3 regions of the Methylobacterium sp. 142-1Y genome follow, and region 2 is predicted to be linked to each of the others. Evidence: riboswitches for the same ligand, from Rfam matches in the RefSeq annotation. Region 2 holds a riboswitch; each other region holds the start of a gene.
The links. Region 2 has a riboswitch for cobalamin ahead of AC3AOF_RS14995 (TonB-dependent siderophore receptor). Riboswitches for the same ligand answer to the same signal wherever they lie in the genome.
Positions count from the first base shown of each region.

Region 1: linked by a shared signal. The riboswitch ahead of AC3AOF_RS08800 (TonB-dependent siderophore receptor) and the one ahead of AC3AOF_RS14995 (TonB-dependent siderophore receptor) in region 2 are both predicted to bind cobalamin.
Region 3: linked by a shared signal. The riboswitch ahead of AC3AOF_RS05665 (TonB-dependent receptor) and the one ahead of AC3AOF_RS14995 (TonB-dependent siderophore receptor) in region 2 are both predicted to bind cobalamin.

Region 1 covers NZ_CM173224.1:1,915,425-1,918,693, forward strand. Annotated here, with positions in the region: gene AC3AOF_RS08790 (putative bifunctional diguanylate cyclase/phosphodiesterase) at 1-410, shown strand, start outside; gene AC3AOF_RS08795 (TAXI family TRAP transporter solute-binding subunit) at 602-1,534, shown strand; cobalamin riboswitch at 1,634-1,858, shown strand; gene AC3AOF_RS08800 (TonB-dependent siderophore receptor) at 2,017-3,269, shown strand, end outside.
Region 2 covers NZ_CM173224.1:3,299,707-3,302,975, reverse strand. Annotated here, with positions in the region: gene AC3AOF_RS14995 (TonB-dependent siderophore receptor) at 1-1,873, opposite strand, end outside; cobalamin riboswitch at 2,048-2,243, opposite strand; gene AC3AOF_RS14990 (IS110 family RNA-guided transposase) at 2,693-3,269, shown strand, end outside.
Region 3 covers NZ_CM173224.1:1,193,500-1,196,768, reverse strand. Annotated here, with positions in the region: gene AC3AOF_RS05665 (TonB-dependent receptor) at 1-1,820, opposite strand, end outside; cobalamin riboswitch at 2,078-2,282, opposite strand; gene AC3AOF_RS05660 (extracellular solute-binding protein) at 2,547-3,269, shown strand, end outside.

The sequences.
Region 1 (3,269 bases), 1.4 Mb from region 2:
AGATCACCGAGACAGCGCTCGTGCGCGATCCGGTGCGGGCGCTCGCCGCCCTGCGCCGGGTCAAGGCGATGGGGGTGCGGATCGCCATGGACGATTTCGGCACAGGCTACTCGTCCCTGTCCAACCTGCGCGCCTTCCCGTTCGACAAGATCAAGATCGACCGGTCGTTCATCCGCGCCGTCGACGTCAACCACGAGACCGCGGCGATCATGCGGGCGGTGCTGGGCTTAGGGAGGGGGCTGGGCCTGCCGGTCCTGGCGGAGGGCGTCGAGACCTCGGCCGAGCTCGCCTTCCTGGGGGCCGAGAACTGCCACGAGGCGCAGGGCTATCTTCTCGGCCGCCCCGGCCCGATCGCCCATTTCGCCGAGCATACGAGCGAGGAGCCCGGAGACGAGAACGCGGCGGCGTGAGGCTTTCGGCGGGCGGGGCAGGCCCGCCGCCGGAACGGCAACCCGACCGTCGACGGGCAGGGGAGGTGACGGCCCGGTCGCATGCGTGGCACCGCAGGCGGCCCCTATGCCGGTGGACGGCGTGAGCCGTGGCTTGAGCGGAGGCGGGCCGGGTGGCACCACCGTCGGGACGGTCGAGGACACCTTAACCCATGTTGAATCGCAGGTTGATCGCCGCTGCCGCCTGGATCGGCCTCCTAACCTCCGCCCATGCTGGCGAGCCCCTGCGCCTCGTCCTGGCCACCGCGACGCCCGGCGGCGGCTTCCCGGCCTATGGCGAGGCGCTGGCGGCGGCGATCCGGGAGGTGGACCCGGATCTCACCGTGGAGTTGCGCTCCAGCAAGGGCTCGACCGAGAACCTGGTTCTCCTGCGTGACGGACGGGTCGATCTCGGCCTCGTCCAGGGCGAATACGCCTACGAGGCGCTTGGCCAGCAGGGCGCGCCGCCGGCCGTGACCGTGGTCGCCCCGGTCTACGCGGCGCCGGGCCTGTTCGTGGTGCCGGCCGACAGCCCGGTTCGCAGCCTCGACGACCTGCGCGGGCAACCGGTGGCCCTGGGCACGCGCAGTTCCGGCCTCACCGCCATGGGCCGGACGATCCTGCGCGGGGCAGGCATCGACCCCGAGCGCGACATCGGGCCGATTCTCCTCGACCATGCCGGCGACGGCCCGGTGATGGTACGGGCAGGCCAGGCCGCGGCCCTGTTCGGCGGCGGCACCGGCTGGCCGGGCTTCCGCGCGATGGCCGAGGGTCCGGGCGGGGCTCGCTTCCTCGGCCCCCCGGCGACGGCTCTTCCGGCGATCCTGGCGGCGAGCCCGTCCTTGCGGCGCATCACCGTGGCGCCCGGCACCTTCCCGGGCCAGGACGCGGCAATCGACACCGTGGGATCGTGGAGCTTCATCCTCGGCAAGCCCGGCCTCGACCCGGCGGCGGTGGCCCGCTTCGTCGCAGCGATCGACAAGGCGAAGCCGGCCCTCGCCCGGCACCTGCCGCACGAGCGGCCGAGCGACCCCCGCGACCTGTCGGGGGCGGTTCCGGCATCCTGGCTCCATCCGGCGACGGCGGCCTTCCTGCGCGGCGAGTAGGCCCGGGCCCGTCGCCGGCCGGTGTGTTCCTGTGGACACAGGTTCGGTAACATTATTACATTGCGTTTCCGAGTGTTGCTTACGCACGGTCGGGCTGCCATGGATGGTGCCGCCAAGGTTCCCCGGGTGCTGAGCCCGCGGGCGAAGCGGGAGCTCGGTGACCCCATCGGATGCGGAAGCATCCGCGGTGAGGCCGAGGCTGCCCCCGCAACTGTGAGCGGAGATGACCCGCCGCCGAAAGCCACTGGTGCGCCTGGCACCGGGAAGGCGAGGCGGGACCGGTGCTCCGCGAGCCAGTAGACCTGCCTCGGCATGCGCCTCGCGGCGCGGTCACGTCCCGCGGGCGGTGCGGCCCGGGGGAGCGGTCGGGCTGTGCGCCGCGCGATTTTCGCGCGGCCTTCGGCCTGCCACTCGCCCGGACGCATTCGCGCGGCAACATCGAGTATGCTTCGTTGAGAACCCGCCCGCCTCTTCATCATCCCATGCCCGCCCTGGCGACCGCCCTGGGGTTGATCCTCGCGGCCGGCACCGCGCACGGGCAGGAGACCATCGCCCTCGACGAGGTCGTGGTGGCGGGCGCCCCTGCGCTCCCGGCGCCCTCCGCCGCCGGCACGATCGGGCTCATCGGCCCGACCCCGGGCTTTCGCGGCGACCGGGCGGTGAGCAGCACGAAGACCGATACGCCCCAGCGCGACGTGCCGCAGGTCGTCACCGTCGCGCCGCGAGAGGTCGTCACCGACCTCGCGGCGACGCGGGTCGACCGCGTCCTCACCTATATGCCGGGCGTCGCGCAGCAGAACAATTTCGGCGGCCTCACCATCTTCAGCTACGCCATCCGGGGCGTCACCACCTCGGAGCTGTACAAGAACGGCTTTCCCCTCAACCGCGGGTTCCCGCCGCCGCCCGACACCCAGAACGTCGAGCGGATCGAGGTGCTGAAGGGCCCCGGCGGCGGCCTGTTCGGGCGCAGCGACCCGGGCGGCCTCGTCAACATCATCACCAAGCAGCCGACCGCGGAACGCTTCGTCGAGATGGGCGGTCTTTGGGGCTCGTTCGAGCAGGTCCGCGGCACAATCGATTCGGGCGGCGCGCTCAACGAAGACGGCACGCTGCTCTACCGCTTCAACCTCGCGACCGGGCGCCAGAACAGCTTTCGCGATTTCGTCGACGGCGACCGGCTGTTCGTCGCCCCCGTCGTGAGCTGGCAGGTCACGCCCGACACCAAGGTCACGGTCGAGACCGAGTTCCTGAGGAACCGCACGGTGTTCGACCGCGGCGTCATCGCGATCGACAACCGGCTCGGGTTCCTGCCGATCTCGCGCTTCCTCGGCGAGCCGGGCCAGAGCATCCGGCAGACCAACGACTCGATGCAGATCCGGGTCGACCACCGCCTCGATGCCGACTGGCAGATGCGGCTTGCCACCTACCTCAACTCCAACTCGCTCGCCGGCGAGGCGGTCGAGGTGCGGGACATCGCCGCCGACAACCGCACGGTCCTGCGCGACCGCAACTATCGCAACTACCGCGCCGCCGTGGCCCTCGGCCAGGCCGAGCTGGTCGGGCGCTTCGATACCGCCGGGATCGGCCACACCCTGCTGCTGGGCTTCGAGCGCGAGAGCACCGACGGCACCTACCAGCAGATCCGCTCCAACACCCGCCAGGATCCCTATTCCCTCGACATCTACGCCCCGGTCTACGGCCGGCCGCTTCCGAACTACACCCGTCAGACCAACGG
Region 2 (3,269 bases):
CGCTGTCGCCGAGGCGTGAGCCCACCACCCGGACGCCGCCGCCGATGCCGAAGCCCTTCCAGTCGCCGCCCTGCACCTCGTAGACGCCGAGCAGGCTGCCCGAGTGGCGCGGGATGTTGAGCAGCGGCGAGCCGACCCGCAGCACCTCGTCACGCGTCACCGCCGCGTCGATGAAGGCGTAGCCGCCGATCACCCGGAACTCCGGCGTCACCTGACCGACAAAGCCGAGGTCGAAACCCTGGCTGCGCACCGCCCCGGCGGCGATCTGGAAGAAGAAGTCCGCCGGGTCGGTGGTGAGGACGTTCTCCTTCTCGATGTGGAAGGCGGCGGCCGTGATGCCCAAGCCGTCGAACAGGTCGAGCTTGGCGCCCACTTCGTAGCCGAAGCCGGTCTCGGGCGCGAAGGGACGCGTCGCGCGGTCGAAGCCGGTATTGGGGCGGAAGGACGCTGCGACGTTGCCGTAGAGCGAGAGGAACGACAGCGGCTGATAGACGAGGCCCGCGCGCGGCGACAGGCCGGTGCGGTCCTGCTCGGTGCGGTCCCCGGCGTTCTTGTCCCGGAAGGTCTGGTTGTAGAAGTCGGTACGGTTGCCGAGCAGCAGCTTCCATTCCGGGCTCAGCGCGATCTGGTCCTGGGCGTAGAACGCGGTATTGCCGACATTTTCGCTCGCCCGGTACGAGCGCGTGAAGGGCGGCTTCATCTGGCCGTAGACCGGATTGAATAGGTCGAGCGCGAACGGATCGATGCGAGGCGTCGATCGCAGCAGGTTCTCGGTGCTGTTGTAACGCTCGTGTTCGAGGCCCAGCAGCACGGTATGGGCAATGGGACCGGTGTCGAAGCGCCCGACGAGCTCGGCTTGCCCGATCGCCACGCCCCAGGTGAAGTCGTGCCGGCGGAACTCGCGCAGCAGCGTACGGCCGTCGTCGAGAAGGCCGGTTGCACCGGTCTGCAGGCCGGTCAGGCTGCCGGTGTTGAGGTGGGTGGCGAGGCGCAGATGCCAATCGGCGTTGAAGGCGTGCTCCAGCCGCACCTGCAGGATGCCGGCCTCGGAGACCGAATCGTCTCCCGGCTCTCCGAAGAAGCGCGAGCGCGGCACCACCCCGAGGCGGTTGTTCACCGCCACCGTACCGCGATCGAAGGTCGCGCGGTTCCGCAGGTACTGTGCCTCGACCGTCAGCTTGGTGTCGGGAGTGACCTGCCAGCTCACCACGGGTGCGGCGAGCACCCGGTCGCCGTCGACGTAGTCACGAAAGCTGTCCTGGCGGGCGAGGACCCCGTTGAAGCGGTAGAGCACGCTGCCGTCCCGGGTCAGCGGGCCGCCGGCATCGACGGTGGTGCGGGCGGTGCCGAAGCTGCCGAACAGGGCGCCCATCTCGACGAACGGCAGGGCGACTGGCTGCTTGGTCAGGATGTTGATGGTGCCGCCCGGGTCGCTGCGGCCGTAGAGTGCGCCGCTCGGTCCTTTCAGCACCTCGATCGACTGGACGTTCTGTGTATCGGGCGCGCCGTTGTAGCCGCGAGCGATGTTGAAGCCGTTCTGGAAAATGTCCTGAGTGGCGAAGCCCCGCACCGAGTAGAGGGCGAGGTTCTGGTTGCCGAAATCGTTCTGCTTGGCGATGCCGGGCACGTAGTCGAGGGCGCGCTCGACGCGGGTGGCGGCGGTGTCGCGCAGAACCTCGCGGGGGACGACGTCGACCTGCTGGGGCAGGTCGCGCCTCGGCGTGATGGTCTTGGATCCGCTGTAGAGTTCCTCGACGCGGTAGCTCGGCGTCGCCGTAAAGGTGCCCTCGACCGAGATCGGATCGAGCGGGATGGTGGCGTCGGCGGGTGCCGATGAACTCGCGGGCTGGGCGCGAGATGGAAGGGCGGTCACGACGGGCGAGAGAGCGCAGGCGGCGATGGCACAAAGCCGGAGCGACGAACGAGAGCGGGACGGGATCACGGAGCCTCGGTGAACGGCTGTGGCACGTCACCGCGAACGAAGTCTCGCACGGATGCACGCATCCGCCTCGACACCCGTCGGAACACCCCGTCCGACGCGCTTCGCGTGTGACCACGGCTGACGGCAGGTCTCCTGGCTCGCGGGTCAGTGCCCGCCACCGTCTTCCCGGGTGAGGCACCCAGTGACACAGGTGGTGGAGGGCTCGCCGCTTACAGTTGCGGGGGCAGCTGCGGATTAGGACCTGGGTCCTCACCGCATTCCCTTTTGATCCCCGGGGGGAACCGTCGCTGTCTCTGTTACAGCCACGTTTCCGATCGTCAATGTCAGGCAGCGGCAATCCACTGGTTGTGCCGCTCAAAGCACACAACTTTCCTATGGCGAACCCCCCGCTGGCGAGGGAGACATCGGCTAGAGTCCAAATTCTATCAGCTTGGACGTGCGACAGACCGCAGAGGGAGGGAAGCAAGAGCTCGTGATTACGATAGGAAGGTCCGGATTGCTCGCCGAAGCGGTCGATCAAATTGAGAAACCCACAACTCATACTGTTTCCTGTACCTGATGTGTGGCCGTAGGCTGCTACGGCGAGGGCATCCGGCGGTCTCACGGTTTCCCGGTCTGCGTCCCCTGTCGCTCAACGGCGATGGCCGCACGATCGCCTTCCGGCCTGATCCCGGATGTCCTGATGGCTGCTCCGGACAGTCGATCGGGCCCTGCCTCGTGCAGGCGCCCGCGTACAGGACAGGATCACCCATGTCACACAGCGCCACCATCCCCACCGTGGCCGGCATCGATGTCGGCAAGCACTTCCTCGATCTCGGCTTCTTCCCGGCGGCCAAGCCGGTGCGTCAGGACAATACGGAGACCGGCATCGCCAAGCTGATCTCGACGCTCAAGCAGCGCGGGATCCGCACGGTCGCCCTGGAGGCGATCGGCCCCTACGCCTATCCCCTCATCGCCGCCCTGCGTAAAGCTGAGCTCGATGTCGCCCTGGCCGATCCGCGCCAGGTCAAGGCGTTCCGCTCCGCCGAAGGGCTGATCGCCAAGACAGACCGGCTGGACGCCGCCCTCATCGCCCGCTTTGCTCAGCGCATGAGCGAGCACCTGCGCCCCGCCCCGACCCCCGACCAGATCACCCTCAAGGCTCTCTCGACCCGGCGCCGCCAGCTCACCGAGCTGATCGCCATGGAGAAGACCCGCCTGGCCCAGGCCCTCGACCCGGCCATCGCCGACAGCCACAGGGCGGTGATCAAGGCCCTGACGGCTGCCTGCACCGAGGTCGAGGCCGCTCTCGAGGCACGCATCGCCGCCGAGCCTGGCCTGGCGCGCA
Region 3 (3,269 bases), 2.1 Mb from region 2:
CCGGTAAACGACACCGCGGCGCCGTTGATCGTCTGGGCGAAGTTGTCGTAGCGGGCCCGCAGCAGGGCGGTGTTGGCCTCGATGCGCCACGCATCGGACAATTGGTAGGCGAAGGCGACCTCGACGCCGCGGGACGACTGGCTGCCGACCTGGGCCACCTCCGTCGGCCGGTCGGGGATCGGGGTCAGCAGGTTGTCCTTGCGGATGTGGTAGGCGGCGAAGGTCCACTCGCCGCGGCCATTGTCGAACAGGCCCTTGGCGCCGGCCTCGACCTGTTCGCCGGTGGCGAGCTGGAACTGCGATTGCGCCACGCTGGTGGTGATCAGGCTGCCGAGGGGATCGGCGGCGGTGGCGTATTGCGCGTAGAGGGCGAGGTCGGGCGTCGGATTGTAGACGGCGGCGACGCGGGTGCTGACGGAATCGAAGGTCTTCTCGAAGGCGGTCGACGCGAGCGGCCGGTTCACCGCCACCCGGGGGGCGTCGTAGCGGACCCCCGTGACCAGGGCGAATTGTGGCGTCAGCTCCAGCCGGTTCTCGGCGAAGACCGAGGCCTGGCGGGTGCGCGAGACGATGTCGGTGCGGGTGCCCGTGAGGTTGATGAAGCGCCCTTGGGCGAAATTGTACGGATCGACGACGCTCTCGCCGTCGAAGGGGGAGTTGCTGTCGCGGCGGAAATCGACGTGGTTGACGTCGAAGCCCAGGACCGTCGACGTCTTGAACCCGAACAGGCTGCCGCGGAACGTGGCATCGAGGCGGTTGCCGATCTGCTCCTCGTGATGGAAGATCTCGATATAGTCGCTGCGCTGGATCAGGCCGGTCGCCGGCTGGTAGGTATATTGCTCGACGTCGCGCCAATGCCGCTCGGTCGAGAGGCGGTAGGCGGTGTTGCGGATCGTGATGTCGGGAGTCGGGTTCCACTCGGTGCGCAACTGCGTCCAGTTGTCGAACCAGGCGATCTGCGAATCCCGGATGTTGTAGTTGGTGAAGCGCAAGCGGTCGGGTACCCGGCCGCCGACGAGCGGCGAGCCCCAGTAGCGGGTCGGCTCGTTATAACCGAGGTCGTGCGAGAGCGTGACGCTCAGGTCGGGCGCCGCCCGCCAGGTCACCGCGGCCGAGAGGGCGAGATTGCGGAAATCGCCGTCGGGCTTCACCCAGCCGTCGGCCCAGTTGCCGCTGAGATTGAACCGGTAGGCCAGGTTCTCGCCGACCGGCCCGCCGCTGTCGAGGGCGAGGCGTGCCAGGCCGTCCGAGCCGATCGCCGCCCGCGCCTCGCCGATGGGCGTGAAGACCGGCTTCTTCGGCACCACGTTGATGATGCCGCCGATCGCGCCCTCGCCGTAGAGCACCGAGGCCGGGCCGCGCAGGACCTCGATCCGCTCCGCCGACCAGGTGTCGAACGGGAAGGTGACCGTACCGGCCCCGACATAGAGCCGCGTGCCGTCGTAGAGCTGCTGCACCGAGCCGGCCCCGGCGAAGCCCCTCGCCGTGAAGGCGAGGTTGCCGTTGCCGGGCGCCGCGATGCTGGTGATGCCGACGGCGTTCTGGGTCACCGCCTCCTCGACGGTGTTCTGGCCCCGGGCCCGGACGGTCTCGCCGCTGATGATGTCGAGGCTCGCCGGGGTCTCGAGCGGGGTGAGGCCGAGGCGGGACCCCGAGCGCGACGGCGTCGCGAGGTTGAGGCCGGGCGCGGCCTCCTCGCGGTTGCGGCCCCCCGCGACGTCGATGCGGTCGAGGCTGATCTCCTCGGCGCAAGCAGGGGCGGCAACGAGCAGGACGGTGGCGGCGAGGGCGGTGGAGCGACGGGCGCGGAGCGCGGGCATGGAAGAGTCCAGGGCAGGATGGCGCCCCGTCCGTAGCCGGTCTCGCAAAAAATGTAACGTTATAAAGTTACATTTCCACTCTCCCGGACGATCTGCAGGACGCATTGCGCGCGTCCTGTCGGCGGATCGGGAGGGGAGGGGAGCGAGCATGGCGGGACGGCGCGAGGCTGTGGCACGTCACCGCGAACGACAGCGGGGCGAAGGCTCCTCGCCTCTCGCCTCGACACCCATCAGGACACCCCGCCCGACGTGCTCGCGTGTGACCACGGCTGACGGCAGGTCTCCTGGCTCACGGGTCAGCGCCTGCCATCGTCTTCCCAGGGAGCGTCGAGGATCCCCAGTGACGTAAGGTGATGGAAGGCTCGCCGCTTACAGTTGCGGGGGCAGCCGCGGCTTCGGGCTCGTCACCCTCACCGCGTTCCCTTTTGATCCCCGGAGGGAACCGTCGGAGGCAAGCTTAGCGATTCGGTTACGAAGGAGCAATGGTGATCGCGCGGTCGCTCACGGGGGCGATGCGCGGCGCCTCGCCGGATGGGCCGCCCGCGCAGTGGCGATCCGGTCCACTGTCCCCCCGGTCGATGGCGCAACGCGGCGCGGAGCCCGGCGACCTGTCGCAACGGCAGACTTGACGCCCTAAAATATTAGTGCACCAATGGATGAAAGTATGGAGCGATCCGTCGTCGCTCAAGGGCCGGCAGAGCCCGCAGGCAGCAAAACGGGGGAAACATGACGATCACACGCCGCAATGCGGTCGCGGGGCTCGCGGCCGGGGCGGGGCTCGTCCTCGGCGGGCGCGCCTGGGCGAACCTCGCCCTGCCGACCTCGCCCGTCGTCGTCACGGTGGTGGATGTCGCGGGCAACCTGGCGCTCACCCAGAAGGCGATCGAGGCCTATCGCCGGGCAAAGCCCGGCATCGTCTCGCGCTTCGCCTTCACCAAGGCACCGGCGCCGGAACTGCCCTCGAAGCTGAAGGCCCAGCAGGCCGCCGGCCGGGTCGACATCGACCTCGTGCTCACCGGCACCGACGGCATCGCCGCCGGCATCGAGCAGACGCTGTGGATCGACCTGAAGCCCTATGCCGGCCAGTTGCCGAAGCCCGCCGACATCTATCAGCCCGCCGCGCTCAGGCTGAACGGCCTGGCGCAGGGCCAGGGCCTGTGCGTCGCCTGGTACCCGTCGGGCCCGCTGATCGAGTACATGCCCGAGCGGGTGAAGACGGTGCCGACGAGCGCCGAGGAGCTTCTGGCCTGGGCGCGCCAGAACAAGGGCAAGTTCATGTATGCCCGTCCGGCCAATTCCGGTCCCGGTCGCACCTGGATCATGGGCCTGCCCTACATCCTCGGCGACAAGGACCCCAAGGACCCGGACAAGGGCTGGGACAAGACCTGGGACTACCTGAAGGCGATCGGCGAGACGGTCGACTACTACCCGGGCGGCACCTCGCAGACG